Regions from separate parts of the Vogesella sp. XCS3 genome, predicted to be linked through region 2. Evidence: predicted binding sites of a transcription regulator. Region 2 holds the regulator's gene; each other region holds the start of a gene.

The links. The regulator FNR, encoded in region 2, switches genes on or off when oxygen is low (the NO sensors DNR and NnrR bind a similar motif). The targets are predictions, from matches to a motif close to TTGATNNNNATCAA.
Region 1: the regulator FNR is predicted to act here: its motif matches at 4,296-4,309, upstream of nirJ (heme d1 biosynthesis radical SAM protein NirJ).
Region 3: the regulator FNR is predicted to act here: its motif matches at 1,771-1,784, upstream of LCH97_RS02965 (universal stress protein).

What each region holds. Positions count from the first base shown of each region.
Region 1 covers NZ_CP085530.1:3,398,174-3,408,127, forward strand. The annotation lists gene LCH97_RS16195 (nitrite reductase) at 1-305, shown strand, start outside; gene LCH97_RS16200 (c-type cytochrome) at 348-656, shown strand; gene LCH97_RS16205 (cytochrome c) at 747-1,112, shown strand; gene LCH97_RS16210 (cytochrome D1 domain-containing protein) at 1,109-2,284, shown strand; gene LCH97_RS16215 (Lrp/AsnC family transcriptional regulator) at 2,286-3,278, shown strand; gene LCH97_RS16220 (Lrp/AsnC family transcriptional regulator) at 3,275-4,261, shown strand; gene nirJ (heme d1 biosynthesis radical SAM protein NirJ) at 4,366-5,580, shown strand; gene LCH97_RS16230 (nitrite reductase) at 5,577-7,160, shown strand; gene LCH97_RS16235 (Crp/Fnr family transcriptional regulator) at 7,237-7,914, shown strand; gene LCH97_RS16240 (anaerobic ribonucleoside-triphosphate reductase activating protein) at 7,932-8,654, opposite strand; gene nrdD (anaerobic ribonucleoside-triphosphate reductase) at 8,617-8,787, opposite strand; gene LCH97_RS16245 (ribonucleoside triphosphate reductase) at 8,784-9,954, opposite strand, start outside.
Region 2 covers NZ_CP085530.1:3,529,537-3,539,490, reverse strand. The annotation lists gene fabG (3-oxoacyl-ACP reductase FabG) at 1-250, opposite strand, end outside; gene LCH97_RS16910 (ABC-F family ATPase) at 648-2,279, opposite strand; gene dapA (4-hydroxy-tetrahydrodipicolinate synthase) at 2,450-3,325, shown strand; gene bamC (outer membrane protein assembly factor BamC) at 3,341-4,453, shown strand; gene hemN (oxygen-independent coproporphyrinogen III oxidase) at 4,569-5,975, opposite strand; gene fnr (fumarate/nitrate reduction transcriptional regulator Fnr) at 6,086-6,826, shown strand; gene LCH97_RS16885 (flavodoxin family protein) at 6,880-7,335, opposite strand; gene LCH97_RS16880 (DUF1853 family protein) at 7,332-8,189, opposite strand; gene LCH97_RS16875 (RNA methyltransferase) at 8,239-9,012, opposite strand; gene LCH97_RS16870 (inositol monophosphatase family protein) at 9,157-9,951, shown strand.
Region 3 covers NZ_CP085530.1:659,561-669,514, forward strand. The annotation lists gene LCH97_RS02950 (MoxR family ATPase) at 1-798, opposite strand, end outside; gene LCH97_RS02955 (hypothetical protein) at 869-1,285, opposite strand; gene LCH97_RS02960 (thioesterase family protein) at 1,298-1,729, opposite strand; gene LCH97_RS02965 (universal stress protein) at 1,839-2,291, shown strand; gene LCH97_RS02970 (DNA-binding transcriptional regulator) at 2,357-2,683, opposite strand; RNA gene ffs (signal recognition particle sRNA small type) at 2,917-3,015, opposite strand; gene argE (acetylornithine deacetylase) at 3,164-4,336, shown strand; gene LCH97_RS02985 (sodium-dependent transporter) at 4,463-5,851, shown strand; gene LCH97_RS02990 (cupin domain-containing protein) at 5,927-6,289, shown strand; gene LCH97_RS02995 (hypothetical protein) at 6,286-6,558, opposite strand; gene LCH97_RS03000 (TRAP transporter substrate-binding protein) at 6,649-7,737, opposite strand; gene LCH97_RS03005 (TRAP transporter large permease subunit) at 7,876-9,369, opposite strand; gene LCH97_RS03010 (TRAP transporter small permease subunit) at 9,366-9,917, opposite strand.

The DNA of each region.
Region 1 (9,954 bases), 130 kb from region 2:
ACGCCAAGGTCAGCCAGAGCGTGGCGGTGTACGACATCCGCCAGCTGGACAAGCCGCCGCAAGTCATCGACATCGCCGCGTGTGCCAGCCTGGACGATGACGGTGCCAAGCGTGTGGTGCAGCCGGAGTACAACAAGGCCGGTGACGAGGTGTGGTTCTCGGTGTGGAGCGCCAAGAACAAGCAGTCGGCCATCGTGGTGGTCAACGACAAGACCCGCCAGTGCAAGGCCGTCATCAAGGACAAGCGCCTGATTACCCCGACTGGCAAGTTCAACGTGTTCAACACCCAACACGACGTTTACTGATCCAACCATCACGGCGGGCTGCGGCCCGCCCAAGGAGTCAACATGAAAACCTCTCTGCTTACTGCCATGCTGCTGTCCGCCGGCCTGCTGCTGGCCACCACCGCCCAGGCCTCACCGGAGCTGGCCAAGAAGTACAACTGCCTGGCCTGCCACAGCATGGACAAGAAGGTGGTCGGCCCGTCGTTCAAGGACATCGCCAGCAAGTACAAAGGCCAAAACGTGCAGGCCAAGCTGGAAGAAAAAGTGAAGAAAGGCGGCGCCGGCAGCTTTGGCCCGGTGCCGATGTCACCCAATCCGCAACTGCCTGACGCCGACCTGAAGGTACTGGTGAAGTGGGTGCTGTCCCAGTAAGCCGCCCGTGCCGCCAGCCAGTACCGGTATGGCGGCGTTGCGGCCAACCTTGCGCGGGCCGGCCCGGCCCGCGTTAGCCGGAGTACCGTCATGACGAAGCCACTGTACAGCAGGGGTAGCCTGATCGGCCTCATGCTGATGCTGCTGGCCTGTGCGCTGCTATTTGCCAGCGAGGCAGTGCCGGCGTCTCATCTGCCGAAGCCGGATGCGGCCCGGAGCCAGGTACTGCTGCATCTGCTGCGCGAAGACTGCGGCGCCTGCCACGGCCTGACGCGACAGGGTGGGCTGGGCAGCCCGCTCACCGCCGCCGCGTTGGCCGGCAAGCCGGCCGATAGCCTGGTGGCCACCATTCTCGATGGCCGCCCCGGTACCGCCATGCCGCCGTGGCGGCCCTTCATCAGCGAGCAGGAAGCCCGCTGGCTGGTAGAACTCTTGCAACAGGACCTCCCGCGATGACACTTCGAACCCTGCTGAGCGCCGTGTTGGCCGCAGCTGCGCTGGCCGGCTGCGCCACCCCCACGCTACGCGGCAGCGGCGATCTGGGGGTGGTAATCGAACGTGCCGCCGGCAGCCTGCAGGTGGTGCAGCAACAGCCGCCGGCCAGCCTGGCACGCGTCAGAGGCCTGGGCGACCTGTCGCACGCTTCGCTGGTGTATAGCCGTGATGCCCGCTATGTCTACGTGTTTGCCCGCGACGGCGGCTTGTCCAAAGTGGACCTGCTCACCGGTACCTTGCAGGCCCGCGTGCTGCAGGCCGGCAACAGCATTGGCGGGGCCATTTCCAGCGATGGCCGCATCGTGGCGGCACAGAACTACAGCCCCGGCGGGGTGAAGCTGTTCGATGCCGACACGCTGACGCTGCTGGCCGACATCCCGGCGCAGGACGCCGCCGGGCAGTCGTCGCGTGTGGTGGGCCTGGCCGACTTGCCGGGTAACCACTTTGCCTTTGCGCTGTTTGACGCCGGCGAAATCTGGCTACTAGATGCGGCCAACCCGTGCCAGCCGGCCATCACCCGTTACCGCGGCATCGGGCGGCAGCCTTACGACGGTCTGGCCAGTAGCGATGGCCGCTACTACATCGCCGGCCTGTTCGGCGAAGACGGCCTGGCCTTGCTGGACACCTGGCACCTCGATGCCGGCGTGCGCCGCATCCTGCCGGCGTACGGCCAGGGCGAGACCCGGCTGCCGGTGTACAAGATGCCGCACCTGCGCGGCTGGAGCCTGGCCGGCGATTATGCGTTCTTTCCCGCCATCGGCCAGTCACAGGTGCTGGTGGCCGATAGCCGCAGCTGGCAGCCGGTGGCCAAGGTGCCGGTATACGGCCAGCCGGTGTTCGTGATGGCCGAACCGGGCGGGCGCCGCGTGTGGGTGAACTTTGCCTTTCCACACAATGACACCGTGCAGGTGATCGACGTGCCCAGCATGCAGGTGGTGCACACGCTGAAGCCGGGGCGCGCCATCCTGCACATGGAGTTCACCGCCCGTGGCGACGCGGTATGGTTGTCCAGCCGCGACGACGACAAGGTCGTGGTTATTGATACCCGCACGCTGGCCGTGCGTAGTGTGCTGCCGGCGGCCAACCCGTCCGGGATCTTCTTCAGCTGGCGTGCCGGCCGCATGGGGATGTGACATGCTGCAGCCACACGACCCGTTATTGCAGTTGCTGGACCGCTACCAGCGCGACTTCCCCTTGCTGGCATCGCCGTTCGGCTTTCTGGCCGCCGAATGCGGGCTGAGCGAGGCGCAATTGCTGCTGCGCCTGCGCTTGGTACAGGAGCAAGGCCTGCTGGCCAGGCTGGGGGCCGTGTTTGCGCCCAATACCGTGGGTGCCAGTACGTTGGCTGCGCTGGCGGTACCACCGGCGCAGCTGGATGCGGTGGCCGCACTGGTCAGCGCCCAGCCCGAGGTCAACCACAACTACGCACGCGATCACCATTACAACCTGTGGTTCGTGCTGGCCGCTGATAGCCGCCCGGCGCTGGACGCCGCGCTGGCACGCATCGCCAGCGTGACCGGCCTGACGCCGCTGGACCTGCCGCTGCAGCGCGAGTACCACATCGACCTGGGTTTTGCGCTGGGCCGGCACGGCCCGCCGCGGCGTGCGCGCTTGCCGGCAGCGCAGCGCTTGCTGCAGCTGGCGGGCAGCGAGCAGCGCCTGCTGGCTGCGCTGGGACCGGGTTTGCCGCTGCAGCCGCAGCCGTTTCTGGCCCTGGCCGCTGCCAGTGGGCTGTCCGAACTGCATGTGCGCCAGCGCCTGCAGCAGTGGCTGGACGATGGCGTGATCCGCCGTTTCGGCTTTGTGCTGCGCCACCGCGAACTGGGCTACCGTGCCAACGCCATGTGTGTGTGGCAAGTGCCTGCCGCGCAACGCGACGCCATCGGCACGCAACTGGCCGCCGATGCCGCCGTCACCCTGTGCTACGCCCGACCGCCGCAGGGGGCGCACTGGCCGTACAACCTGTTCTGCATGGTGCACGCCCGCAGTAGCGATGAGGCGGCGGCGCACTACCGGCGGCTGAGCGCCGATTACGGTTTGCACGCCATGCCGTCGGCCATGCTGCTGTCTACCCGTCGTTATATCCAGCGCGGTGCGCGCTACCAGCAAGGGCTACTGACCCCATGACTTCTCCATTGGTACTGGACACGCTGGACGCGGCCATCATTGCCGGCCTGCAGGGCGGCTTTCCGTTGCTGGATACCCCTTATGAGGTAGCCGGCCAGCGCTGGGGCATAAGCGGCAGCCAGCTGCAGCAACGCCTGGCCGCGCTGTTGCAGTGCGGCGTGCTGACCCGCTTCGGCCCCTTGTACCAGATAGAGCGTATGGGCGGCTGCTTCCTGCTGGCGGCGCTGGCGGTACCCGAAGCGCGCTACGACGCGGTGGCTGCGCAGGTGAATGCGCTGCCGGCGGTGGCACACAACTACCGGCGCGAGCACGCATTGAACATGTGGTTCGTGCTGGCTACTACCAGTCAGGCGGGGCTGGCCGAGGCGATGGCCCACATCCAGTTGGATACCGGCCTGTCGGTGTATGGCTTTCCCAAGCTGCGCGAGTACTACGTGGGCATGCAGTTGCTGCCCGGTGGCGACAGCGCGGTGGGGCGGCAGTCGGCCACCGTCACCGATACGCCTGCGCCGGTGCTGGACGACGCCGACTGGCGGCTGATCCGCGCTACCCAGGCCGGCTTGCCGCTGCTGGACGCACCGTGGGCGGCGCTGGAAGCCGGCTGCCAACTGGCACCGGGCGAGGCTTGCCGGCGGCTGGCGGCCTTGCTGGCGGGAGGGGTGATCCGCCGCATTGGCGCGGTGCCCAACCACTACGCGCTGGGCTATGGCGCCAACGGCATGGCGGTGTTCGATGTGGACGACGCGGCAGTGGACGCGCTGGGTACGCTGCTGGGGGCGCAGCCGGAAGTCAGCCATTGTTACCGCCGCGCGCGGCAGCTGCCATCCTGGCGTTACAACCTGTTTGCCATGTGCCACGGCGCCAGCCACGCGCAGGTGACGGCTACGGTAAACCGGCTGCGCGGCCTGCTGGGCGAAGCTTGTGGCGACCATCAGGTGCTGTTTTCCAGCCGTATCCTCAAGAAAACCGGCTTGCGGGTGTAAGGGGCAGCCCAGCTGCGCACCGGTGCGGAAAGGCTTGATAGCCATCAAGGAGCCGGCTCCGCGCCAGGAAGAGCATGAGGCCATTGTCATCCGCGGAGCCTGCCATGCTGCGCCTCAGCCATTACCTGCATACCTTGCTGCATCCCGCCCCCTTGCCGCCGGCGCGCCGCCCGGCCGGCCCGGTGGTGATCTGGAACCTGCTGCGTCGTTGCAACCTTACCTGCCAGCACTGCTACGCCACCAGCGCCGACCGCGACTTTGCCGGCGAGCTGTCGCTGGACGAGCTGTACGCGGTGATGGAAGACCTGAAAGCCTGCGGCGTGTCGGTGCTGATCCTGAGCGGTGGCGAGCCGCTGCTGCACCCGGCTATTCACCAGCTGGGGCAGCGCGCCAAAGCGATGGGCTTCTACGTGGGCCTGTCCAGCAATGGCACGCTGGTGGACGCGGCCAATGTTGGCCGCATTGCCGAGACGGGTTATGACTACGTGGGCGTCAGCCTGGATGGCATAGGCACCACCCACGACCGCTTCCGGCGGCTGGCCGGGGCCTACGACCGTTCGCTGGCCGCCATTCGCCTGCTACGCGATGCCGGCATGAAGGTGGGCGTGCGCTACACAATGACCGAAGGCAATGCCCACGACCTGCCAGCGTTGCTGCAGCTGGTGGCCGACGAAGGCATCGACAAGTTCTACTTTTCGCACCTCAATTACGCCGGCCGTGGCAACAAGCACCGCGACGGCGACGCGCGCCACCAGCGTACCCGCTGGGCGCTGGACTTGCTGATCGACGCCGCGCTGGGCCACGTGCGCGCCGGACGGCAAAAGGATTTCGTCACCGGCAACAACGATGCCGACGCTGTCTACCTGCTGCAGTGGGCGCGCCGGCGCTATCCGCTACAAGCGGATGCATTGGCGGCCCGCTTGCAACAGTGGGGCGGCAACGCCAGCGGCGTGGGAGTAGCCAATATCGATAACCTGGGCAATGTGCACCCGGACACCATGTGGTGGAAAGTGTCGCTGGGCAATGTGCGGCAGCGGCCGTTTTCGGCCATCTGGGCCGACGCGGCCAACCCCTTGCTGGCCGGGCTGCGGCAACGGCCGCGGCCGGTGGCGGGGCGCTGCGGGGCGTGTCGGCACCTGGCCATCTGCAACGGCAATACCCGCATCCGCGCCTGGGAGCTGAGCGGCGATTTCTGGCAGGCCGACCCCGGCTGCTACCTGCACGATGCCGAAATCGGCGTGCCCGATGGCGCCTACCCGCTGCCAGCGCTGTCGCCGTGGCAACGGCCACAGGCACTACTGAGCGAGGTGCAATCATGAGCGCCCGCCACCTTGCCGCCGCGCTGGCCTGGCTGCTGGCTGCGCCACTGTGGGCGGCCACCCCCGTCACCCCCGTCACCCCCGTCACTGGCGCGCGCGCCGCAGCCCTGTACGACCAGCATTGCCTGGCCTGCCACGGTACCGGCCGGCTGGGCGGTATGGGCCCGGCGCTGCTGCCACAAAGCCTGGAGCGGCTGAAACCGGGTGAGATTCTGGCCACGCTGCGCCAGGGGCGGGCGGCCACGCAAATGCCGGCCTTTGCCGGTCGTCTCGACGATACCGAGCTGAACGAGCTGGCCGCCTGGCTGGGCACCCCTCCGGCCCAGCCGCCACAATGGACGGCTACCGATATGGCCGTGTCCCGCGTGCAGTACGTGGCCGAGGCCAGTCTGCCAGCCAGTGCGCAGCTGCCTGCCGGGGTAGACCCGCATAACCTGTTTGTGGTGGTGGAGGCGGGCGATCACCATGTGTCTGTGGTGGACGGCGACCACTTCACGAGGCTGGCGCGCTTCCAGAGCCGCTTTGCCCTGCACGGCGGGCCGAAGTTTTCGCCCGATGGCCGTTTTGTCTACTTTGCCAGCCGCGACGGCTGGGTCAGCCAGTACGACCTGTACAGCCAGCGCATGGTGGCCGAGATCCGCGTCGGCCTGAACACCCGCAACGTGGCGGTATCGGCCGACGGGCGCTGGGTACTGGCCGGCAATACGCTGCCGGAAACGCTGGTGCTGCTGGACGCACACGGCCTGATGCCGCGCCAGACCTGGCCGGTACGCGACAGCCATGGCCGATTGTCGCGGGTGTCGGCGGTTTACGATGCCGCACCGCGGCAGAGCTTTATCGTGGCGCTGAAAGACAGCGACGAGCTGTGGGAGATCAGCTACAACCCGCAGGCGGCGCCGGTCTACCCCGGTATGGTGCACGACTACCGCATGGGCGAGGGCGTGGCGCTGCCGGGTTTCCTGCAGCCGCGTGTTACCGCGCTGGACATGGTACTGGACGACTTCTTTTTCGACCCGGCTTACCGCCACGTGATGGCGGCGTCGCGCGAGGGCCGCGCCGAGGTCATCCAGCTGGACACAGGCGTGAAAGTGGCCGACCTAGCGCTGGATGGCATGCCGCACCTGGGCTCGGGCATTACTTTCGAGCGCGACGGCCAGCGCCTGATGGCCACGCCCAACCTGAAAGGCGGCAAGGTAACGGTGATCGACATGGACCGCTGGCAGTTGGTGAGTCAGATTGCCACGCCGGGGCCGGGGTTCTTCCTGCGTAGCCACGAAAATTCGCCCTACGCCTGGGTGGACGCCATGATGTCGCCGCGCAAGGACACACTGGGCATCATCGACAAGGGCACCTTGCAGCTGGTGAAAACCCTAAGCGTGCGCCCGGGCAAGACCAACGCCCACGTCGAGTTCACCCGCGATGGTCGCTATGTACTGCTGAGCATCATGGAGAACCCAGGCGAACTGGTTGTGCTTGATGCGACCACCTTTGCAGAGGTAGTTAGCCTGCCCATGAGTAAGCCAATCGGTAAATACAATGTGTACAACAAAATCAATCGCTCTGAAGGTACCAGCCACTAGGACTAGGTCATCTGGCCAGTGCCTTAGTCATGGTCGCCTGCGCTAGGCTGCCACTTTTGTCTTGTGGGGGCTTGGCATGAGTCAGATTGATATAGGCGCTTTTTTACAGCACCAGCCATTGTTTCAGCAGCTGTCACCAGCGCAGCGTGCAGCTTTGGTTCCTGGTACGCATGAGGTACGTGGTCAGAAAGGACAGGTCATTTTCCAAAAGGGTGACCCTTGCGATGGCATGTATGTGGTGGTGTTCGGTAAAGTCAAGCTGGCATTGACCGCACAAAATGGCAGTGAAAAGGTGATGGAAATATTGCATCCTGGGCAGAGTTTTGCTGAGGCAGTGATGTTTCTCAACCGGCCTTGCCCGGTTATGGCACAGTTTCTGGAAGATGGGCTCCTACTGCACGTCAGTGCAGAAGTAATCTTTGGTGCTATTGCCAGTGACCCAGGTTTTGCTCAGCGTATGCTAGCCGGTCTATCGCTGCGTTTGCACAGCATGGTGCGTGATGTAGAGCGCTATTCGGTGGAAAACTCATTGCAAAGAGTGATCAGTTACCTTTTACAAGAGGGTCAGCCAGCATGTAATGGTAGGGTGGTGCACTTGCCTGTAAACAAGAACCTGATTGCGTCACGTCTAAATTTGACCCCGGAAACTTTCTCGCGGGTCCTGCATCAACTGGTTGAGTCGGTATTGGTAGAGGTTCGTGGACGTGACATTGTCCTTATGGATGTAGAAGGTATGCAGCAGCTGGTGTCTTGATGGCTGCTGCATCCCGGCTAGCTGTTTCGTAATGAAAAGTGCTCAAAGCGTGTTTTAGTCTCGGACAGTAAGGCTAGGTCTGGCCAGCCAGGGGGAGCGGCCCCTACTGGTGGTATTTGATCCGGTGCTGGGCGCAGCAGTTGCCAGGCGTAGTGGCGTACACCGTGTGTGGAGAGCCAAGCCGCCATCTGCTGCAGCGTTTGTCGGCTATGCCAGTGTGGATGAATGCTACTACGGCACTCAAATGTCACATTGCTGGACAGTAGTAGTGACAGGCTGTTCTGCACATGCTCGCCGCTGCCGGTCACGCCGGTCAGCGCCGCGTAATGTGACGGTAGCGTTTTGATATCTAATCCTACCCAGTCTAGCAGAGGCAAGGCCTTGGCCAATCTGTGTGGATAGCTGCCGCTAGTATGTAGGCCTGTTGCAAATCCCATCGCGCGAACTTGTTGCAAGAGCAGTGGCAGGGAGGGTTCCTGTAGTGGCTCTCCGCCTGAAAATACTACGCCATCTAGTAAACCGCACCGATTTGCCAACCAGGAAATAAAACGAGGCCAGTCCGTTTGCCCATTTTTCCTACGCAGCAAATGAGGATTGTGGCAATAACCACAGCGCCATGGGCATCCGGCCAGAAATACTACCGCACATAGCCGTCCCGGCCAGTCGCAGGCCGAAAACGGCTGCCAGCCACCCAGCCGCGCGCTAGTGGCGTCCTGGTTCGTCAAAGTGACGGCGTTCATAGAATTCGCCTTGTTTACCGGTGTTGAACGATGCCACTGGGCGGTGGTAGCCCATTACTCGGGTCCAGATTTCACAGCGAGTGCGCTCGCTGTCGTCCAGTAGCGGGCGTGTATCGGTGGTAGGTTGAGTCATGCGATAGCTCCTTCAGTGTTGGCCGCAGCGGTGGTCTTGCGCGCCAGAAGTTCGGCATCGCAGCGCGGGCAGAACTCGTGGCGGCCAGACAGATAGCCGTGTTGCGGGCAGATGGAAAATGTGGGAGTGATAGTGATGTAGGGCAAACGGAAGTTTTCCAGCGCCCGGCGCACCAGCTGGCGGCAGGCGTCGGCGCTGGACACCGCCTCGGTCATGTACAGGTGCAGCACGGTGCCGCCGGTATAGCGCGATTGCAGTGCCTCCTGGTGCGCCAGCGCGGCGAACGGGTCGTCGGTGTGGCCGACCGGCAGCTGGCTGGAGTTGGTGTAGTACGGCTTGTTGGCGCTGCCAGCCTGCAGGATGCCGGGGTAGCGCTTGCGGTCTTCGCGGGCAAAGCGGTAGGTGGTGCCCTCGGCCGGCGTGGCTTCCAGGTTGTACAGATGGCCGGTGTCGTGCTGGATGGCCACGATGCGCTGGCGGATATGATCCAGGTAGCGGCAAGCAAAGGCGTGCCCGCTGTTGCTGCTGATGTCGTCTTGCCCGGCGCTGAAGTTGCGGATCATCTCGTTGATGCCGTTTACCCCCAGCGTGGAAAAGTGGTTTCGCAGGCTGCCCAGGTAATGCTTGGTGTACGGATACAGCCCGGCATCGATGTGCTGTTGCACCACGCCGCGGCGCGCTTCCAGCACCTCGCTGCCCAGCGCCAGCAGGCGGTCGGTGGCGGCAAGCAGCGCGGCTTCGTCGCCGGCGTGCAGGTAACCTAGTCGTGCGCAGTTGACGGTAACCACGCCAACTGAGCCGGTTTGTTCGGCACTGCCGAACAGGCCGTTGCCGCGCTTGGCCAGTTCGCGCAGATCCAGTTGCAGGCGGCAGCACATGCTGCGCACCATGTGCGGCTGCAGGTCGGAGTTGACGAAGTTCTGGAAGTAGGGCAGGCCGTACTTGGCGGTCATGGCAAACAGCAACTCGGTGTTGGCGCCGTACCAGTCGAAATCGCGGGTGATGTTGTAGGTGGGGATGGGGAAGGTAAACGCGCGGCCACGGGCATCGCCCGCCAACATCACCTCGATGAAGGCGCGGTTGATCATTGCCATCTCGTCGGCACAGTCGCCGTAGCGGAACGGCATTTCTTCGCCACCGATCACCGGAATCTGCTCGCGCAGGTCG
Region 2 (9,954 bases):
CGATACGGCCAAACTGGGTTTTCAGCGCGCCAACCATGTCGGCAATCTGGGCACGGTCGGTCACGTCCACTTTGTAACCTACCGCTTCACCACCGGCGGCCTTCAGTTCTTCTACCACCGCATTAACGGCATCCAGGTTGATGTCGCACACGGCAACGATCGCGCCTTCTTTGATGAATTTTTCGGCAGTAGCTTTACCGATACCGCTGGCACCACCGGTAATGATGGAGACTTTCCCTTTCAAGCGCATAATTCTTCCTTTGCATTCAGTTGCAGGCGACCCGATTGTCGACCGGATATTGCTCCACCACCGACCCTCAAGGCCGAGTCCCTGTTTTTATTGTCTGTCTTGTCTTGTTATGCCGGTTGTGCTGCCGCATTTTGCAGCGCACAACCATCTTGCGCTGCAATATAACGCAAGCGCTCGCCGGCGGTAAAGCAAACGCTCTATAGACTGTCATCAGGGCTGGCACGGCTGTGGCGCGATTATCGCAATGCAAAAAAAACCACCTAAAAAACAGCCACTTGTCGCCAGAGGCCACGAACACCACACCCGCGCACAAGCCAGGCTTAGCAACAAACACACCCTGTGTGCATGAAAAAAGGCAGCCGTGGCTGCCTTTTTGTTTGCATCAGGCCGTGCCGGCTTACTCCAGGCCTTTGCTGGCCAGGTAGTCTTCGTAGTTGCCGGTGTAGTAGTCAAAACCGCCTTTGCCATCCAGCTCCAGAATGTGGTCGGCCAGCGAGCTCACGAACTGACGGTCGTGCGAGACGAAAATCAGGGTGCCTTTGTACTTTTCCAGCGCCATGTTCAAGGCTTCGATCGACTCCATATCCATATGGTTGGTCGGTTCATCCATGATCATCACGTTCGGCTTTTGCAGGATCAGCTTGCCGTACAGCATGCGCCCTTTTTCACCACCAGACAGCACACGTACCGGCTTGTCCACGTCGTTGCTGCCAAAGAGCAGGCGGCCCAGCGTACCGCGAATGATCTGCTCGTCGTCACCTTCCTGGCCCCATTCGCGCATCCAGTCGGTCAGCGTGCTATCGCTGGCGAACTCGGCTTCGTGATCCTGGGCAAAGTAGCCCACTTGCGCTTTTTCAGCCCACTTGATCTGGCCGTAATCGGCAGTAATGCCTTCAGCCAGCGACGGCTCGAATGCACCAGCCAGCAGTTTCACCAGCGTGGATTTACCGGCACCGTTCGGGCCGATGATGGCCAGGCGTGCGCCGGCTTCCAGGATAAAGCTCAGGTCTTTCAGCAAGACCTTCTTGTCGTAGGCCTTGTTCAGGCTGTCGACTTCTACGGCCTGGCGGTGCAGCTTGAACTTGTCGTCCATTTCAAAGCGGATGAACGGGCTCTGACGGCTGGATGGTTTCACCTCCACCATATCTGCCTTCAGCTTATCGGCCTGTTTCAGGCGGCTGGTGGCCTGACGGGCCTTGGACTTGTTGGCCGAGAAACGCGCCACAAACTCGTGCAATTCCTGGATACGCTCTTTGGCCTTGCTGTTGGAAGCCAGCTGGCGCTCGCGGGCCTGGGTGGACGCGATCATGTAGTCGTCGTAGTTACCCGGGTAGATGCGGATGGTGTTGTAGTCCAGATCGGCCATGTGGGTGCACACCGAGTTCAGGAAGTGTCGGTCGTGCGAAATGATGATCATGGTAGCGTTGCGCTCGTTCAGCACGTGCTCCAGCCAGCGGATGGTGTTGATGTCCAGGTTGTTGGTCGGTTCGTCCAGCAGCAGGATATCCGGGTTGGAGAACAGCGCCTGAGCCAGCAGCACGCGCAGCTTCCAGCCTGGGGCCACTTCGCTCATCGGGCCGAAGTGCTGCTCTACCGGAATACCCACACCCATCAGCAGCTCGCCGGCGCGCGCTTCGGCGGTATAGCCGTCGTACTCGGCGAACTTGGCTTCCAGCTCGGCCGCGTGCATGTAGTCGTCTTCGGTGGCTTCCAGGTTGGCGTAGATGGCATCACGCTCGCTCATGGCCGCCCACATTTCGGTATGACCTTGCAGCACCACATCGATTACACGCTGATCTTCGTAAGCAAACTGGTCCTGACGCAGCTTACCCAGACGCAGGCCGTTTTCAATGGCCACTTCGCCACTGGTCTGCTCCAGGTCGCCACCCAGAATTTTCATGAAGGTCGATTTACCGGAGCCGTTGGCACCGATCAGGCCATAGCGGTTGCCCTCGCCAAACTTGACCGAAACTTTGTCGAAAAGCGGCTTGGCGCCGAACTGCATGGTAATGTTGCTTGTCGTAATCACGCGGATAATTCCTCTGCCAGTCTCTGAATGTGTACCGGAAAACCGTGTATTTTAGCACAAAAACCCTTGCAATCAGCGTGTTGCGGCCAACGTGCATTGCTTGCGCCGCAATAGCGGAATTCCGCTACAATCAAACACCTTACTTAATCCATTACATATAGGCAGAAGCTATGCTTACCGGCAGCCTTGTTGCTCTGGTCACCCCGATGTTCGAGGACGGCCAGGTCGATTTCGAATCGCTCAAACGTCTCGTAGACTTTCACATCGATAACGGTACCGACGGCATTGTGGCCGTGGGCACAACCGGCGAATCCGCCACGCTGGGCGTGGAAGAACACATCAAGGTGGTTGCGGCTGTAGCCCAGCATGCCGCCGGCCGCGTGACCGTGGTTGCCGGCACCGGCGCCAACTCCACCGCCGAAGCCATCGAACTGGCCCAGCTGGCCAAACAGGCTGGCGCCAGCCACAGCCTGTCCGTGGTGCCTTACTACAATAAGCCCACCCAAGAAGGTATCTACCAGCACTACCGCACCATTGCCGAGGCGGTAGACCTGCCGCTAATCATGTACAACGTGCCAGGCCGTACCGTGGCAGACATGAGTAACGACACCGCACTGCGTCTGGCGCAAATCGACAACATCGTCGGCTTGAAAGACGCCACTGGCGACATCGGCCGTGCCTGCGACCTGGTGTTGCGTGCCCCGGCCAACCTGGCGCTGTACTCCGGCGACGACGCCACCGGCATGGCTTTCATGCTGTGCGGCGGCCACGGTGTGATTTCGGTTACCGCCAACGTAGCGCCCAAACTGATGAGCCAGCTATGCAAGGCATCCCGAGCCGGTGACACCATCGCAGCCCGCGCCATCAACGACCAGCTGCAAGGCCTGCACAAGCAGCTGTTCTGCGAGCCTAACCCTATCCCCGCCAAGTGGGCGCTACATCGCCTCGGCCTGATGCCGGCTGGCCTGCGCCTGCCGCTGACTCCGCTGAGCCAGGGTGCCGTCGCCACCGTCGAAGCCGCCATGAAACAGGCCAATGTCCTGTAAACCATGAAGCCAGCAATGAACAAGACACTGATCTCCGGCCTGCTGTGCGCAGGCTTGCTGAGCGCATGCGCCAGCAGCAACCCCGACCTGAGATACGAATTCAAGTCGGATAGCCCGAAACCCAAATCCACGCTGGAAGTGCCGCCCGACCTGAGCGCGCCTGCCCAGCAAGACCGCTACCCTATTCCCCAGGTAAATACGGGCAGCAGCAGCCAGGCCACAGCGGCAAATACTGCTGCGACACCTGCCGCCCAGGCTCCTGTGGCCAAGAACGCTGCTGTTGAGCGTGCCGGCACCCAGCGCTGGGTCAGCATTCCGGGCAAGAGCCCGGCCGAAGTATGGCCACTGCTGAAAGCTTTCTGGCTGGATAACGGTTTCGTCATCCAGAACGAAGAAGCCGATATCGGCTACATGGAAACCGACTGGGCGGAAAACCGCGCCAAGCTCGGCGCTACCACTGTACGCGGCCTGCTGGAAACAGTGGGCCTGGGTAGCGTGTTCTCTACACCGGAGCGCGACAAATTCCGTATCCGCATCGAGAAAACGGCCAACGGTACCGATGTCTTCTTCAGCCACCGCGGCATGTACGAGATCTACATCAACGAGGCCAAGGAAGAAACCCGCTGGCAGCCTCGCCCGACCGACCCGGAAATCGAAGCCGTATTCCTGAGCCGCTTCCTGGTGCGCCTGGGCATGGATGAAGCTACCGCGGCCAAAACCGTACGCCAGGAACAAGCTGCCACCACAGCACGCGCACGCCTGGTAAAAGGCGGCATCGAGCTGGACGACAGCTACGACCGCGCATGGCGCCGTGTCGGCCTGGTGCTGGAACACAACGGCCTGGCCATTACCGACCGTGACCGCACGCTGGGTGCCTACTTCGTGAAGCCAGGCAGCGATGACGTGCAAAAAGCCAACGCGCAAAGCAGCGGTGGCCTGTTCTCCAAGCTGGCTTTCTGGAAAGACAGCAAGCCGGGTGACCAGGCCAGCGTGCCAAACCTGCGCGTACAGCTGACCCGCCAAGGCGAACAGCAAGTACGTGTAGAGCTGCGCACTGCCGACAATGCCGTAGTCACCGACAAGGGCCTGGAAGCCCTGCTGCAGCAGATGGTTAACGAGCTGAAATAAGCCGTATACCCCGCCTGCCAGCCCGCCCTCTGTGGCGGGCTTTTCATTGTGCTGGCCCATAAAAAAGCCGACAGCCCCATCCGGGGCTGTCGGCTTTTATCTTGCCAGGGCTGGCTCAGATGGTTTTGGAATAGCGCGCCTTGGTTTCACGCTCGCGCAGATGACGGTCGAAAATCATCGCGATATTGCGAATCAGGAAGCGCCCCTTGGGTGCCACCATCAGGAAGTCACCATCAAAGGTCAGCAAACCTTCGCTCTGGAAAGCACGGATCTGCGGCAGCTCGACGGCAAAATAATCGGCAAAATTGATAGCAAAAGTCTGTTCTATCGCCTCTATCGACAAAGAGAAGCGGCACATCAGCGCCTGGATCACGCTACGGCGCAAGATGTCATCCTGCGTCAGCGTCATGCCGCGCAGCACTGGCAGGTGGCCGGCGTCCAGCGCGGCGTAATACGCATCCAGCTCTTTTTCGTTCTGCGTATAACAGGGGCCAACCTTGCCAATGGACGACACGCCCAGGCCGATCATGTCGCAGTCCGCGTGGGTAGAGTAGCCCTGGAAATTGCGTTGCAGGCGGCCCTGCTGCAAGGCACGGGTGAGCTCGTCGTCCGGCTTGGCAAAGTGGTCCATGCCGATAAACACGTAACCGGCCTCAGCCAGCTGCTGTACCGAGTTCTGCAGGATGTCCAGCTTGGTAGCCGACGAGGGCAAATCCGCCTCGTTGATGCGGCGCTGTGGCATGAATACCGTGGGCAGATGCGCGTAGTTGTACAGCGCGATGCGGTCTGGCGACATGGCAATCACGCGGCTCACCGTGTTTTCCAGCGAATGCGCCGTCTGCTTGGGCAGACCGTAAATCAGGTCTACGCTAATCGACTTGAAGCCGGCTTCACGCGCGGCATCCATCACCACACGGGTTTCTTCCTCGCTCTGGATGCGGTTCACCGCTTCCTGCACCACAGGGTCAAAATCCTGGATACCGATACTCATGCGGTTGAAACCCAGCCGTGCCAGGTGCAGGACCGTGTCGCGGCCAACCTTGCGCGGGTCGATTTCGATAGAAAACTCGCCTTCCGGCAACAGCTCGAAGTGCTGGCGGATAATGCCCATCACGCGGTCAAGCTGCTCGTCGGACAGGAAGGTGGGCGTACCGCCACCAAAATGCAGCTGGATCACTTTTTCACGGCTGCCCAGCTTTTCGGCCACCAGACGGATTTCCTTCTCCAGGTAATCCAGATAAGCGTCGGCGCGGGTCTTGTCTTTGGTAATGATCTTGTTGCAGCCGCAGTAGTAGCAAATGGTGTTGCAAAAAGGGACATGCACGTACAGCGAGATGGGCCGATGGTTGGCGCCAATCGCACGATGGGCCAGCCATTGCTCGTAATCACTCACCCCGAAGCCGGCATGAAAGCGGTCGGCAGTCGGGTAGGAGGTGTAGCGCGGGCCTGAACCTTCCAGCCTTTCGATGAGTTCTCTATCGAATACACACTGCGTCGGCGTGAAATTTATAGTGGGTGTCATAATTAATCTGGTTGGAAAACCGGTGGTGGGCTGGTAAATTTGCGCAATTGCCACTTTTTCTGCTTTGACGCGTATCAAGCAAGCCCGCTTGCTTGGCGAAAACCTACTCTATGACTGACCACACACACTCTTTGCACGCACTAAAAGTGTCGTGCTCCAACTGCAGCCTGCGAGAACTGTGCCTCCCACTGGGCTTGAACCGCGATGAGATGGCGCAACTGGACGCCGTGATCCGTCAAAGCCGACGCTTGAAACGTGGCGAGTACCTGTTCCGCTCTGGCGAAGGTTTCCGCTCGCTGTACGCCGTGCGTACCGGCTACTTCAAAACCTGTGTTTCGAGCCAGGACGGCCGCGAACAGGTTACCGGCTTTCACATGTCGGGCGAGCTGATGGGCCTGGACGGCATTTCGTCCAACCTGCACGGCTGCGACGCCATTGCACTGGAAGACAGCGAAGTATGCGAGCTGCCGTTCAACCGCATGGAAACCCTCGGCCGTGACATCCCCAGCCTGCAGCACCACTTTTTCCGCCTGATGAGCCGTGAGATCGTGCGTGATCAATCTGTCATGTTGCTGCTTGGCAACATGAAGGCTGAAGAACGCCTGGCAGCATTTCTGCTGAACTTGTCACAACGCCTATCAGCCCGTGGCTTTGCGGCCAACGATTTCATCCTGCGCATGAGCCGCGAAGAAATCGGCAGCTTCCTGGGGCTGAAACTGGAAACGGTCAGCCGTACCCTGTCCAAATTCCAGCAACAAGGCTGGCTGGTGGTAGACCATAAACATATCCAGCTGGTGAAGCCGGAAGAACTGAAGCAGCTGGTAGCAGGCTGTTCGCAAGCCCAGCACTAAGCCGCCCACGCACTGAATGCCCAACGCCCCGTCACGGGGCGTTTTGTTTGTGGCTACAGCATGCCGATAGACAGCGCGGCCGCCAGGGTGGCGCCCAGCTCGGCCGCAGCGGCCAGGTCAGCAGCCTGTGGCACCCCGCGTACCAGCAGCGGCGGATAGGCCTGCCGCCAGCCGTAGCCACGGGCAATGCGCTCTATGGCCTGCTGTGCACCCAGGCCATCGTTGCCGGCGCTGATCAGGATAGCGTACGGCAGGCCGGCCACCTTGCCCTGCGCCGGGTAATAGGTGCGGTCGAAGAAATCTTTCAGTGCGCCGGCCATGTAGCCAAAGTTCTCCGGCGTGGCCAGCAATAGCGCATCGCAGCCCAGCAATTCGTCCATGCCGGCTTGCAGGGCGGGCATGACGCGCACCGTCACGCTACTTTCCTGCATCGCCACCGCGGCTGCCGCCTTGGCCAGCTGCAAAGTATTGCCGGTTTGGCTGCTCCACAGCACCAGGAGTGTCTTCATGCGGCCAACCTTGGCAGCAAGGTGCCCAGCAGCTCTGGCGCTGGCCAGCTGTCTGGCACCACAAAGCCACGCGCCACCTCCTGCCACACCCCATGATCATCCGGCAACAACTCGGCCAACAGCCAGGGTCCTTCCGCCTGCGCCAGTTGCGCACGCATGGCAGCCAGGCTCTGCGTTGCCGCTTCATCTGCTTGCGCCGGGCTCAGCCATTGCAAGCGCGGCAGCGCCAGCCAGCGGCTATGCGGGTGCTGCTGCGGCCAACTATCCTGCCGCCGGCACCACCAGCCGCGGCAAGCGGCAGTATTGATAGCAGGATGCGTGGGTGCCGTATCGGCGGGGAAGAACAGCCAGCCGCTCAGGCGGCTGCTGGCAGTAAGCTGCGCGAAACCATCCGGCAACCTGGCTGCGGGGTGCTGCGCCAAGGTGAGCTGGCTGGCCAGCTTGCGGTATTTCAGCCACCAGGCATCACGCAGGCCCGGCCCCACCAGCGCGTGCGGGGCGCTATCGAGCTGCAGGTAGAATTTGCTGGCGGCTTCCAGGTGGCAAGGCTCGCCATCAATGCGCAGCAGAAAGTCGAATTCGCCTACCGTTAACGTGCCATCGCGTACCGGCAGGTTGGCCGCGACCAGCTCGATGTGTGGCGCCTGGCTGAACCAGTACCCCAGCAGTGCTTCGGCGTATAGCCCCAGGCGGCGCGTAGGGCGGGCTGCCAGCCACGCCAGCAGCGGGGTGGGGTCAGCATCCAGCGCCAGCAGCTGCGGCCAACCTTGCGGCCCTAGCAGGCGCTGGCGGCTGATTTCCACCCCGCTGAGCCAGGGCGGCGGCGCGGTCAGCAGGTAGGCCAGGTCGCGCACCGCGCAGGCTGCGCAACTGCGCACATTGCAGCAAGCCGGGCAGCATGGTTTATTCGCCCTGCTTGTCGCGCGGTGGCAGGCTGCCATCGGCGACACGCTGCACCTGCTTGAAAAAGCCGCGCAGAATGTCGATTTCCTCGCGCAATACGCCTGCGCGGTTGAACAGCGCGCGCATGCGGCGCATCAGACGCTCGCTGTTGCGCCGCTCGTAGTAGCCGATGGCTTCCAGCGTGTTGTCCAGGTGGCCGCACATGCTTTCTACCTCGGCCATGCTGGCGGCCTCGCCTTCCGCTTTCAGGTAGTTCACGTCCACGCCGGTGTGGCTGAACAGCTCGTAGGTCATCACCTGCACCGCCATGGCCAGGTTCAGCGAGAAGTAGTCCGGGTTGCCCGGCACGGTCACCAGGCGGTTACACATTTCCACCTCTTCGATCGACAGGCCGAAGGTTTCGTTGCCGAACACCAGCGCCACCTGCTCGCCGTCGCGTGCCCGCGCGATCAGCTCCGGCGCGGTCTCGCGCGGGGTGGACAGCGGGGTGGTGAGCTCGCGGCGGCGGCTGGTCAGCGCGCAGGCCACTGTCACATCCGACAGCGCTTCGGTGAGGCTACTCACGACGGTAGCGTGCTCGAGTACGTCTACCGCACCCGAGGCCAGTACATTGGCCTCTTCGCTGGGAAACACTTTCGGTTCAACCAGATACAAGCGGGTCAGACCCATGGTTTTCATGGCCCGTGCCGCCGAGCCGATATTGCCCGGGTGGCTGGGGCGCGCCAGCACGACGCGAATGTTCTTTAAAAAATCAGGTACTTGGGGTTTATTCATCGGGTAATTTTGAGTAGAATCGCGGGCTATTCAAAAACACCGCTGCGAAAGCGGTGTTTATCGTTCCTTAACCCAGACAGTTTACGACAAGCGCGCACCCCACGAAGGGGCTGCGCTTGTTTTGTATGATTTTAGAGGCCGTCAATGCATCCAATGCTCAATGTCGCGGTAAAAGCCGCTCGCCGTGCAGCCAACGTTATCCAGCGTGCATCGCTGAACCTGGATACCGTGCGTGTTGAAAAGAAAAAACACAACGACTTCGTGTCCGAAGTTGATCAAGCTGCCGAACAAGCCATCATTGATGTCATTCTGGATGCCTATCCGAAGCATGCGATTCTAGCAGAAGAGTCCGGCGGCCGCGGTCTGGGCACCTCCGAGTACGAGTGGATCATCGACCCGATCGATGGCACCACCAACTTCATCCACGGCCATCCGCAATACTGCATTTCCATCGCGCTGGCACACCGCGGCCAGATCCAGCAGGCTGTGGTTTACGACCCGAACCGCAACGATATGTTCACCGCCAGCCGTGGCGTGGGCGCGTTCCTGAACGACCGTCGTATCCGCGTCTCCAAACGCATCAACATGAACGAATGCCTGATCGCCACCGGTTTCCCGGTAGTAGACCAGAGCATGCTGGACACCCATCTGGCCATCCTGAAAGACGTGATCGGCAAAACCGCCGGCGCCCGTCGTGAAGGCTCTGCCGCACTGGACCTGTGCAACGTGGCCTGCGGCCGCGTGGATGGTTTCTTCGAATTCAACCTGAAGCCATGGGACATCGCTGCGGGTAGCCTGATCGTGCAAGAGGCTGGCGGCATCGTCACCAATATGCACGGTGAAGACGGCTGGTTCGAAAGCGGCGACATCGTGGCTGCCCCGCCAAAAGTACTGGGCCAGCTGCTGCCGCTGATTGCCCCGCACGTGAAGAGCGCCTAAGTC
Region 3 (9,954 bases), 850 kb from region 2:
TTGCTCGTTTTTCAGCAGTGCGCCAGCCATGGGAGGTGGTGTGTTGCTGTCGCGGTGCTGTTGCAGCAGCTGTTCGCTGATGCCTTCGCTGTCCAGCAGTTTCAGCCAGTCCAGCAGCTCTGAGGTAGTAGGCTTCTTTTTCAGCCCGTTCATGTCACGAATGCCGGTGAATACTTCCAGTGCTTCGCGAACCAGCTGCTGGCGGATGTCGGGGTAGTGCACCTGGATGATTTGCTGCAGGGTGTCGCGGTCCGGAAAGCGGATGTAGTGAAAGAAGCAGCGGCGCAGGAAAGCGTCCGGCAGCTCTTTTTCGTTATTGGAGGTAATGATGATGATGGGGCGGTGGCGCGCTTTGATGAATTCTTGTGTTTCGTGCACAAAGAACTCCATCTGGTCCAGCTCGCGCAGCAGGTCGTTGGGGAATTCGATGTCTGCCTTGTCGATTTCATCGATCAGCAATACCGCTTGCTCTTCGCTGGCAAAGGCTTGCCATAGCTTGCCCTGGCGGATGTAGTTGCGGATATCGTGCACTTTGTCGTCGCCCAGCTGCGAATCGCGCAGGCGCGACACGGCATCGTACTCGTACAGGCCGTGCTGCGCCTTGGTGGTGGATTTGATCGGCCAGATGATCAGCTGTTTGCCCAGGGCGCTGGCGATTTCTTCGGCCAGCATGGTCTTGCCGGTGCCGGGCTCGCCTTTTACCAGTAGCGGGCGCTGCAGGGTAATGGCGGCATTCACTGCCATCATCAGATCATCGGTGGCGATGTAGTTGTCGGTGCCGTTAAAGCGGGTTTTCATGGTTTAGCCTGTGTATTGTTGTTATGAAATGCAAACAGCCGCCTGGCGGCGGCTGCTGTTGATGGCTGGCTCAGTTTTTGGCCAGCTCGGCCTGGAGGTCGTCCAGGGTAATGTGCCAGTAGTGCATCATGTGGCGCAGCAGCAGCATTTCCGGATCACTGATTGTATTGTCCGATTTGCAAATGTCCAGCGCCAGGGCGCAGCAGATAACGCGTTTGCTGCGTTCGCTGACGCCATCCAGGATGACATTGGTGCGCTCGGAGGCCAGCAGGTGGATGGTGCCGTCTTCTTCTGCCTCGTCGGAAATGTCATCGCAGTAGTCTACCAGTACCTTGATGAAGTCCTTGCGGCTCAGGCCCAGTAGCTCATAGACATGCAGGTTTTCCAGTGTCTCGATCTCGCGTGGGTCCATATTGCCATCGGTAATCATGAACATGGCAAGAATGCGTGCCAGGGCTTCCGGGCTGTTTGGCGCGTACTTTTTCATGGCGCGTTTCCTTTATTGTGTAGCTGCCAGCCTGGCGGTAAATGCCGCGGGGGCCGGGGAGACTTTTCGTTGTTGATAGTCAAAAAACACCACGCCTGTTTTGATGCGCAGAGCCTCTTGTTGCGTTCGGGTGCTGCGGGCGCTGTAGACGATGTCGAAGCCGTACTTGTTGTGGTCTGCCAGACCCAGCTCGAAATGGAGTACATCGCCATGAAACACTTCTGCCATGTACATTACCGCAGCGTCACTAACGATAATACCGAAGCCTTCGATATTTAGCTCGGTGTAATCGAGAGATTTGAGCCAGCGCAAGCGTACTTCGTGTGCCAGGCGCAACGCCGCATCGTTGCCCATGTGGCCACCGTAGTTGATGTCGGCGATAGCAAGCTGCAGTTCGGTGCGGAACAAAATACTCTGTGGTAGATCTAGTTGGATACGAGCCATGCGCTTGTCCTTATTTCGGTAATGTAATACTGCGCTTGCTGTTAATCTTTATCAATGCCTGCGCAGGTGCTTGGGCTAGACTTGAAAAACACGTGAGACAGGAGGCTATATGTATCAGCGTATTTATATTCCGGTAGATGACAGCGCTACATCGGCACTGGCGTTGGCAGAAGCGTGCAAGCTAGCCAAAGAGGTGGGTGCTGTGGTGCGCTTGGTGCACGTGGTGGATCTGGCGCAGTTTGGCTGGGGTGGGGCCGAGTTTCTGGATGCGGCTGAGCTGCAAGGCGCCATCAAGCAGGCTGGGGAGCAGGTATTGGCTGCGTGTCATGCCAAGGTGGTGGCGCAGGGGTTGGCGGTGGAATCCCGCATTCTGGAAAGCTGGGGCGACCGCATTGCAAGTGTCATCGTCGAGGATGCCAATAGCTGGGGTGCCGACCTGATGGTGATGGGTACGCACGGGCTGGGTGGCTTGCTGCATTTGCTGATGGGGAGTGTGGCAGAAGGTGTGCTGAAGCAGGCTGATGTGCCGGTGCTCTTGGTGCGCAACCCGGGTGAGGATTGACCGGGTAGCTTATCAGGCATAAAAAAACCCCGTCCGGCTGGACGGGGTTTTTATTGTACTGAAGATCAGGCTTCGGCAGTATCTGCGCTGCCTTCGGTCTGGGCATCCATGCGGGCACGCACGGCTTTGCGCAGGCTCTTGTACAGGTCAGGGTGAGTCTCTTTCAGGTATTCCACGATTTCGAAATCTTCGCGACGTACTTTTGTCAGGTCGATTTGCTCAACATGAACCAGACGCAGCAGCTCGCGTACTGGTTTTGGCATGTTGCGGCCGCTTTCGTAGCGGCTGCCGCCAGACTGGGTAACGCCGATGCGGCTCCAGAATTCTTGCTGGTTCAGACCCAGTTTGCGGCGGATTTCACGTGGATTGGCGATTTTGTCAAACAGTTTCATAGCGTTCCTCGCTTCTGTTCAATTCAGGAATCCGGATGTGATCCGGGTGACGTTTTAAAGATGAAACTATGGAACAAGGTCATTGCCGAGTCCCTTTATGTACTGCATATGATAGCAGTATTTTTAATCGATCAAAAGAAAAATGCTCTAGGGATTGTCAATAGATTTTGATCAACAAATTTAGTTCAATCAAAATTTGTGAAGCAGAGGAACGCATAAAGCAGAGGGGGAGGGGTGGCGAGCCTGAACCCCGGCACTTGCACTAAGTAACTGTGGCTGCTTCCTTCCGGACCTGACCAGGTTGGCTACCGTACAATGCGGGGGGGCCCGCCATAGAGAGAGCGAATAATACATGGCTTGGGCCCGGCTGCCAAGCCTGTTGCGGCATTTAGCCCGAAATGGTGGTGCTGTAGTGGTTTGCATGCCTGTGGCAATTGGGTATGCTCCTGATAGCCCATCACCTGTTATGAGGTACCCGACATGAACTGCCTGCCTGCTACCGAAGCCATTTTATCCCGATTGTTATCGTTCGACACTACCAGCCGTGGCTCAAATCTGGCGCTTATTGAGTGGGTGGCAGGCTGGCTTGAGCAGTATGGTGTGCTTAGTACGCTCACATTTAATGATGAAAAAACCAAGGCGAATTTGTTCGCCCATTTGGGCGATACGTCGCTGCCTGCGGTGGTGCTGTCGGGGCATACCGATGTGGTGCCGGTAGATGGCCAGCAATGGCACTATCCCCCCTTTGACATGACGGTTCATGATGGCTTGGTTTACGGCCGCGGTAGCGCGGACATGAAAGGGTTTATTGCGTGCGTGTTGGCCGCAGTGCCGCGCTGGCAGCAGCTGGCCGCTGACGGGGTAATGACACGTAGCCTTGGCATTGCGCTTTCGTACGACGAAGAGATCGGTTGTCTGGGGGTAGGCCGGCTGATTGATGACTTGCTGGCGCGCCAGGTGCCGGTGGCGGGTTGCATTATCGGCGAGCCCACCATGATGCGCCCGGTGATTGCGCACAAGGGTATTGCACATTATCGCGTGCATGTGCGCGGCCGCGCAGCGCATTCATCACTTACCCCGCAAGGCGTAAATGCAATCGAGTACGCGGCACGGCTGGTAACGCATATCCGCAAGCTGGCCGATGCTGAACAGTCCTTTGGCAGCCGCCACCCGCTGTACGATGTGCCGTTTGCCACGCTGCAAACCGGGCTGATCAAGGGTGGTAATGCGGCCAACATCGTGCCCAAGGACTGCGAGTTTGTGTTTGAGGTGCGTTGGTTGCCGGGCGATGTGCACGAGCGCTTTGTGGCGTCGGTCAAAGACTATGCGCAGGTGCTGCTGGCAGAGATGCAGCAAGTAGCACCAGAGGCAGATATCCAGTTTGAAGCATTGGTCAATTGCCCGCCGTTTGAATACTCGCCAGGTAGCGAAATTACCCGCCATGTGGAGGCGCTATGCCTGGGTTGCAGCCATGATGCCGTGGCGTATACCACCGAGGCCGGGCGCTTTCACGAGGCCGGCATCCCCTGTGTGGTGTGCGGGCCGGGTTCGATCGAACAGGCGCACCGCCCGGACGAGTTTGTCAGCCAGGCGCAGCTGGCTGCTTGCGATGCCTGGCTCGACCAGCTGTTCTTGCGCCTGAAACAGGCGTAAAGCGGCGGCAAACTACTTTACGCCCGGCGCGTCCAGCCTCAGAATCGCGGCTCCCGATAAGGGGCCGAGTACCCGCCCTGTCACAAGCAGGGCGGGTTTGTTATTGGTTTTGACGTTGGACAGTATATGAAGAACGATACAAGACCCGCAGCACCACAGACTGCGGGCAATAGCCGGGACGCCTTCACCTCCAGCTTTGGCGTGTTGGCAGCAACGCTGGGCTCAGCCGTGGGGCTGGGCAATATCTGGAAGTTTCCCTACGTTACCGGTGCCAATGGCGGTGCCAGCTTCCTGGTGGTGTATGTGCTGGCGACCTTGCTGGTCGGCCTGCCGGTGATGATTGCCGAAATCATGCTGGGCCGCCGGGCCAAGGCAGATGCAGTGACCACGCTGCGTACGCTGGCCCCTGCAGGCCAGCCGTGGTGGCTGATTGGCGGTTTTGGCGTGATCGCTGCGTTCCTGATCATGTCGTTCTATTCCGAAGTGGCTGCGTGGGTATTTGCCTATGTGTTCAAGGCACTGCGTGGTGACATTCTGTCCAGCGACCCGGCTGTTACGTCGGCGGCGTTTGGCGCGCTGATCAGCGACCCGCTGCAGTCGCTGCTGTGGCAGTGGGCTGTGCTGCTGATGATTGGCGGCATTTTGCTGATGGGCGTGGCCAAAGGTATCGAGGCGGTCACCAAAAAACTGATGCCGGTACTGTTTTTGCTGCTGCTGGTGATTTGCGCGCGTAGCCTGATGTTGCCAGGCGCCATGGCTGGGCTGTCTTTCCTGTTTACCCCGGACTGGAGCAAAATCACCGGTGAAGTGGTGCTGGTAGCCATGGGCCTGGCCTTTTTCAAGCTGTCCATCGGCATGGGTACCATGATGACCTACGGCAGCTATTTCCGTGATGACCAGAATATTCCTGCCACCACCCTGCGCGTAATGAGTGCCGACCTGTTTGTGTCCATGCTGGCCGGTATTGCCATTTTCCCGGCGGTATTCAGCTTCGGTTTCAAGCCGGAAGCCGGCCCGTCCTTGCTGTTCATCACCATTCCGGCCGTGTTTGCCAGCATGCCGATGGGCCACCTGTTCATGGTGCTGTTCTTTGTGCTGGCCGCCGTGGCGGCGACTGGCGCCATGCTGTCCATTCTGGAAGTGCCGGTATCCGTGATGGCGGGCCGCTTGGGTGTGTCGCGCAAGAAAGCTACGCTGATCAACCTGCTGTTGCTGGCGCTGATTGGTGCCACCTGCGCGCTGTCCAATAGCCTGCTGGCCGATGTCAAGCCGTTCGGCATGACCTTCTTCGACCTGTTTGACTTCATCTCGTCGTATATCCTGATGCCACTGGGCGGTATCTTCATCTGCCTGTTTGTGTCCTGGGTATGGGGCAAGGGCAATATGACTGCCGCACTGAGTAATGATGGCCGACTGGCCAATGGCAAGGTGGTTGCCGGCCTGTATGTGCTGTTGAAGTTTGTGACCCCGCTGCTGATCTTGCTGGTGATGCTCAAGGGTTTGGGTTTGCTGTAACGCTGGTGTGTTGCCAGCTAGTTAAAGGTTGGCCGCAGTGTGCGGCCAACCTTTTTGTTTATTCCGGGAGATAGCATGAAGATAGTGCGCGTCAGCGAGCAGCATTGCGTGCCGCAACAAGACAGACCGAACCCGCAGCGTCTGGTGGCGGGTAACCCGCTGCGGCATACCTGGCCGGTGTATGAGTCGGCTGACGGTGTATGTGCGGCCGGTATCTGGGCTTGCGAGACCGGTGCCTGGCGGATTGCCTTTGCCGATAACAAGCACGAATTCTTTGCCGTGATCAGCGGCTGCGTGTGCCTGACAGACGAAGCCGGCCACGCCGAGACATTCGGCCCCGGCGAGGCGGCTGTGATTCCGGCTGGCTTTCGCGGCGAGTTTCGCGTGCTGCAGCCGGTGCGCAAGTACTACGTGATCGTCACTGCCGCGGCAACCTAGTCGCGCTGGTAGGCGTCGGGGTCGACCGGTGGGGTGTCAAAGCCGTTGATGTCTCTGGCCGGTTTGTTCAGCTGCAGCAGGATCAGGCCGTTCAGCCCGCCAAAAAACCACGCTAGCAGGAAAAATACCGAATAAGCACTGAGCTCGTCGCGGAATAGCTGTTTGCCGTGCAATGCCAGTTCGTAGGGGTCGAATACCGAAAAAAAGCAGGTGGTGGCCAGCAGTGCAGTCAGGAAGGATGGCCATAGAACCAGGATAAGTTTGCGCATGGGTTGCTCCTTTATCTGCCGGGGGGGTGCCGCCTATTATAGGACAAATGAAAAAAGCCGCGCAGTGCGCGGCTTTTTTTGTTGCCAGGCTTACTTCACCTTGTTGGCATACATGAAGTTTTCCAGCTTGTTCTCGGCCAGGTTGAACCAGCCGTGCTGCAAGGTGCGGAACTTCTTCCACTCGGTATAGATTTTCTTGAAATCCGGGTTGGTGGTGGCTTCCTTCTCGTACAGCTCGAAGGCCGTTTTCTGTGCGGCTTTCATGATGTCGGCAGGGAATTGGTGCAGCTTGGTACCTTTTTGCAGCAGGCTCACCAGTGCCACCGGGTTCTTGGCGTCGTATTCAGCTTGCATGCTGATGTTGGCTTCGGCAGCGGCAACTTCAAAGGCGGCTTTGTAGTCGGCTGGCAGCTTGTCCCATTCTTTCTTGGATACATAGAAAGACAGGTTCGGACCCGGCTCCCAGAAGCCCGGGTAGTAGTAGTGCTTGGCCACTTTGTAGAAGCCCAGCTTTTCATCATCGTACGGGCCTACCCACTCGGTAGCGTCGATGGTGCCTTTTTCCAGCGCCGGGTAGATGTCACCACCGGCCAGGGTTTGCGGTACGGCGCCCAGGGCGGCCATGATCTCGCCGCCAAAGCCCGGGATACGCATTTTCAGGCCTTTGAGATCGGCCAGGGATTTCACTTCTTTACGGAACCAGCCACCCATCTGGGTGCCGGTATTGCCACCCGGGAAGTTCACCACATTGTACTTGGCAAAGAACTCTCGCATCAGCGCCATGCCGCCGCCGTAGTACAGCCAGGCATTTTGCTGGCGGGAAGTCAGGCCGAAAGGCAGGGCGGTATCAAAGGCAAAAGCCTTGTTTTTGCCCACATAGTAGTAGCTGGCGGTGTGGCCACACTCTACGGTGCCGTTTTGCACGGCATCCAGCACCTGGGTGCCCGGTACGATCTCGCCGCCAGGGAAGCTGCGGATCTGGAATTTGCCGCCGGTCAGCTCGGCTACGCGCTTGCCCAGCTGTTCTGCTGCGCCATAAATGGTGTCCAGGCTTTTCGGGAAGCTGGATGCCAGGCGCCAGCGTACGGTTGGGCCATCGGCCGCCATGGCAGGTGCCGCAACGGCAGCGGTGGCCAGGCCGGCTGCGCCGGCTTTCTTCAGGAACGAGCGTCTTTCCACAGTGATCTCCTTGTGTTGTTTACTGCTGTGCTCTCAGGCTTTGTGGTTTGCCTGAAAATCTATTTGTTGCCGGATACTCTGTCCAGCAGCTTGTTTCGATAGAGGCGACATGACATCTGTCGCCCCATTTTGTGTGGTTTATTTGCCTGTCAGCTCTTTGAGCAGGTCGTCAGACTGGCTGCTTTCCGGTGCCGAGGCTTCACTGCCGGATGCGTCGGCTGCCGGGATGTCTGCCGGTAGCTCGGCCGATGGCGCGTTATCCATCTGCTGCATGATGGCCGCGGCGTCTTCGGCATTGGTTTTCACTTCTTCATGCAGCGAGCCGGTGACCAGTTTCGGGAAGGCAATCAGCAAGCCCACCATCACCATCTGGATCAGCACGTAAGGCACGGCACCCCAGTAAATCTGCGTGCTCTTGACTTCTTTGGGGGCCACGCTGCGCAGGTAGAACAGGGCAAAGCCGAACGGCGGGTGCATGAAGGAGGTCTGCATGTTCACCCCCAGAATCACGCCAAACCAGATCAGATTGATGTCCAGGCTCTGCGCTACCGGTGCCAGCAGTGGTACCAGGATGAAGGCGATCTCGAAGAAGTCCAGGAAGAACGCCAGGAAGAACACCATGATGTTGACGACAATCAGGAAGCCGGTAGCGCCGCCAGGCAAGCCGGTCAGCAGGTGTTCTACCCACTGGTCGCCGTTCACGCCCAGGAAGGCGATACGGAATACGCGGGCGCCGATCAGGATGAACACCACAAAGGTGGACAGCTTGACGGTGGAATCCATCGCCTGTTGCAGCAGCTTCATGTCCAGGCGCTTGTTCATCAGCGCCAGGATGATGGCACCCACTGCGCCCATGGCGCCGCCTTCGGTGGGGGTGGCAATACCCAGGAAGATGGTGCCCAGTACCAGGAAGATCAGCAGCAGTGGCGGAATCATCACCAGTACCACACGCTTGGCCAGATTAAAGCCGCGCAGGGTACGGGCTTCAGGCGGCAGAGCCGGTGCCCACTGCGGTTTGAACAGCGTAACCATGAAGATGAACAGGGCGTAGAACAGGCACAGCAGCAGGCCAGGGGCCATGGCGCCTGCGTACATATCACCTACCGAAGTGCCCAGCTGGTCGGCCAGCACGATCAGCACCAGCGACGGCGGGATGATCTGTGCCAGGGTGCCGGATGCGGCAATCACACCGGTAGCGATGCGCGTGTCGTAGCCGTAGCGCAGCATGATGGGCAGCGAGATCAGGCCCATGGAGATCACCGACGCGGCAACCACGCCGGTAGTGGCTGCCAGCAGGGCGCCGACAAAGATTACTGCGTAGGCCAGACCGCCACGCACCGAGCCAAAGAGTTGGCCGATGGTGTCCAGCATGTCTTCTGCCATGCCGGAACGTTCCAGTATCAAGCCCATGAAGGTAAAGAACGGTATCGCCAGCAGCGTATCGTTACGCATGATGTCGTATACCTGGTTGGGCAGGGCTTGCAGCAGCTCGGGGCGCAGCAGTTCAAAGTGGATGCCGATCCAGCTGAATAGCAGGCCGACGGCGCCCAGGGCAAAGGCTACCGGATAGCCGATCAGCAAAAAACCGATCAGCGAACAGAACATGATGGGGGCTAGCATGTCGAGGCTCATACCGGCTCCTTGTGTACGTCAGTATTTTTCTCGGATGGGTCGGCAATCAGACCCTGCAGGAAAGCGACGCGCTTGATGACTTCGGACAAGCCTTGCGCCAGTAGCAGCGAGAAGCCCACCGGAATCAGCAGGAACACAGGCCAGCGGATCAGGCCGCCGGCGTCGGACGACATTTCGCCGCTTACCCAGGCTTTTTCGAACAGCGGCCAGCCGTACATGATCAGGATGATGCAGACCGGCATCAGGAACAGCAGGGTCCCGACAATATCGATGATGGCCTGGCCACGCTTGGATAGCTTGCTGGCCAGTAGGTCGATGCGGATATGTTCGTTCTTTTGCAGGGTGTAGGCCGCAGCCAGCAGGAATACTGCCGAGAACAGATACCACTGGATTTCGAGGAAGCCGTTGGAGCTGATGTCGAACGCTTTGCGAACGACAGCGTTTCCGGCGCTGATGAGCACGACAACAAGCACAAGCCACGACGCGGCCTGGCCCATGCGTGCGTTGACCGCGTCTATCAGACGCGACAAGGCAAGCAGTGAATGCACTGGTTTTCTCCTGTGTAGTGTTTTTGCAGCTTTGGCT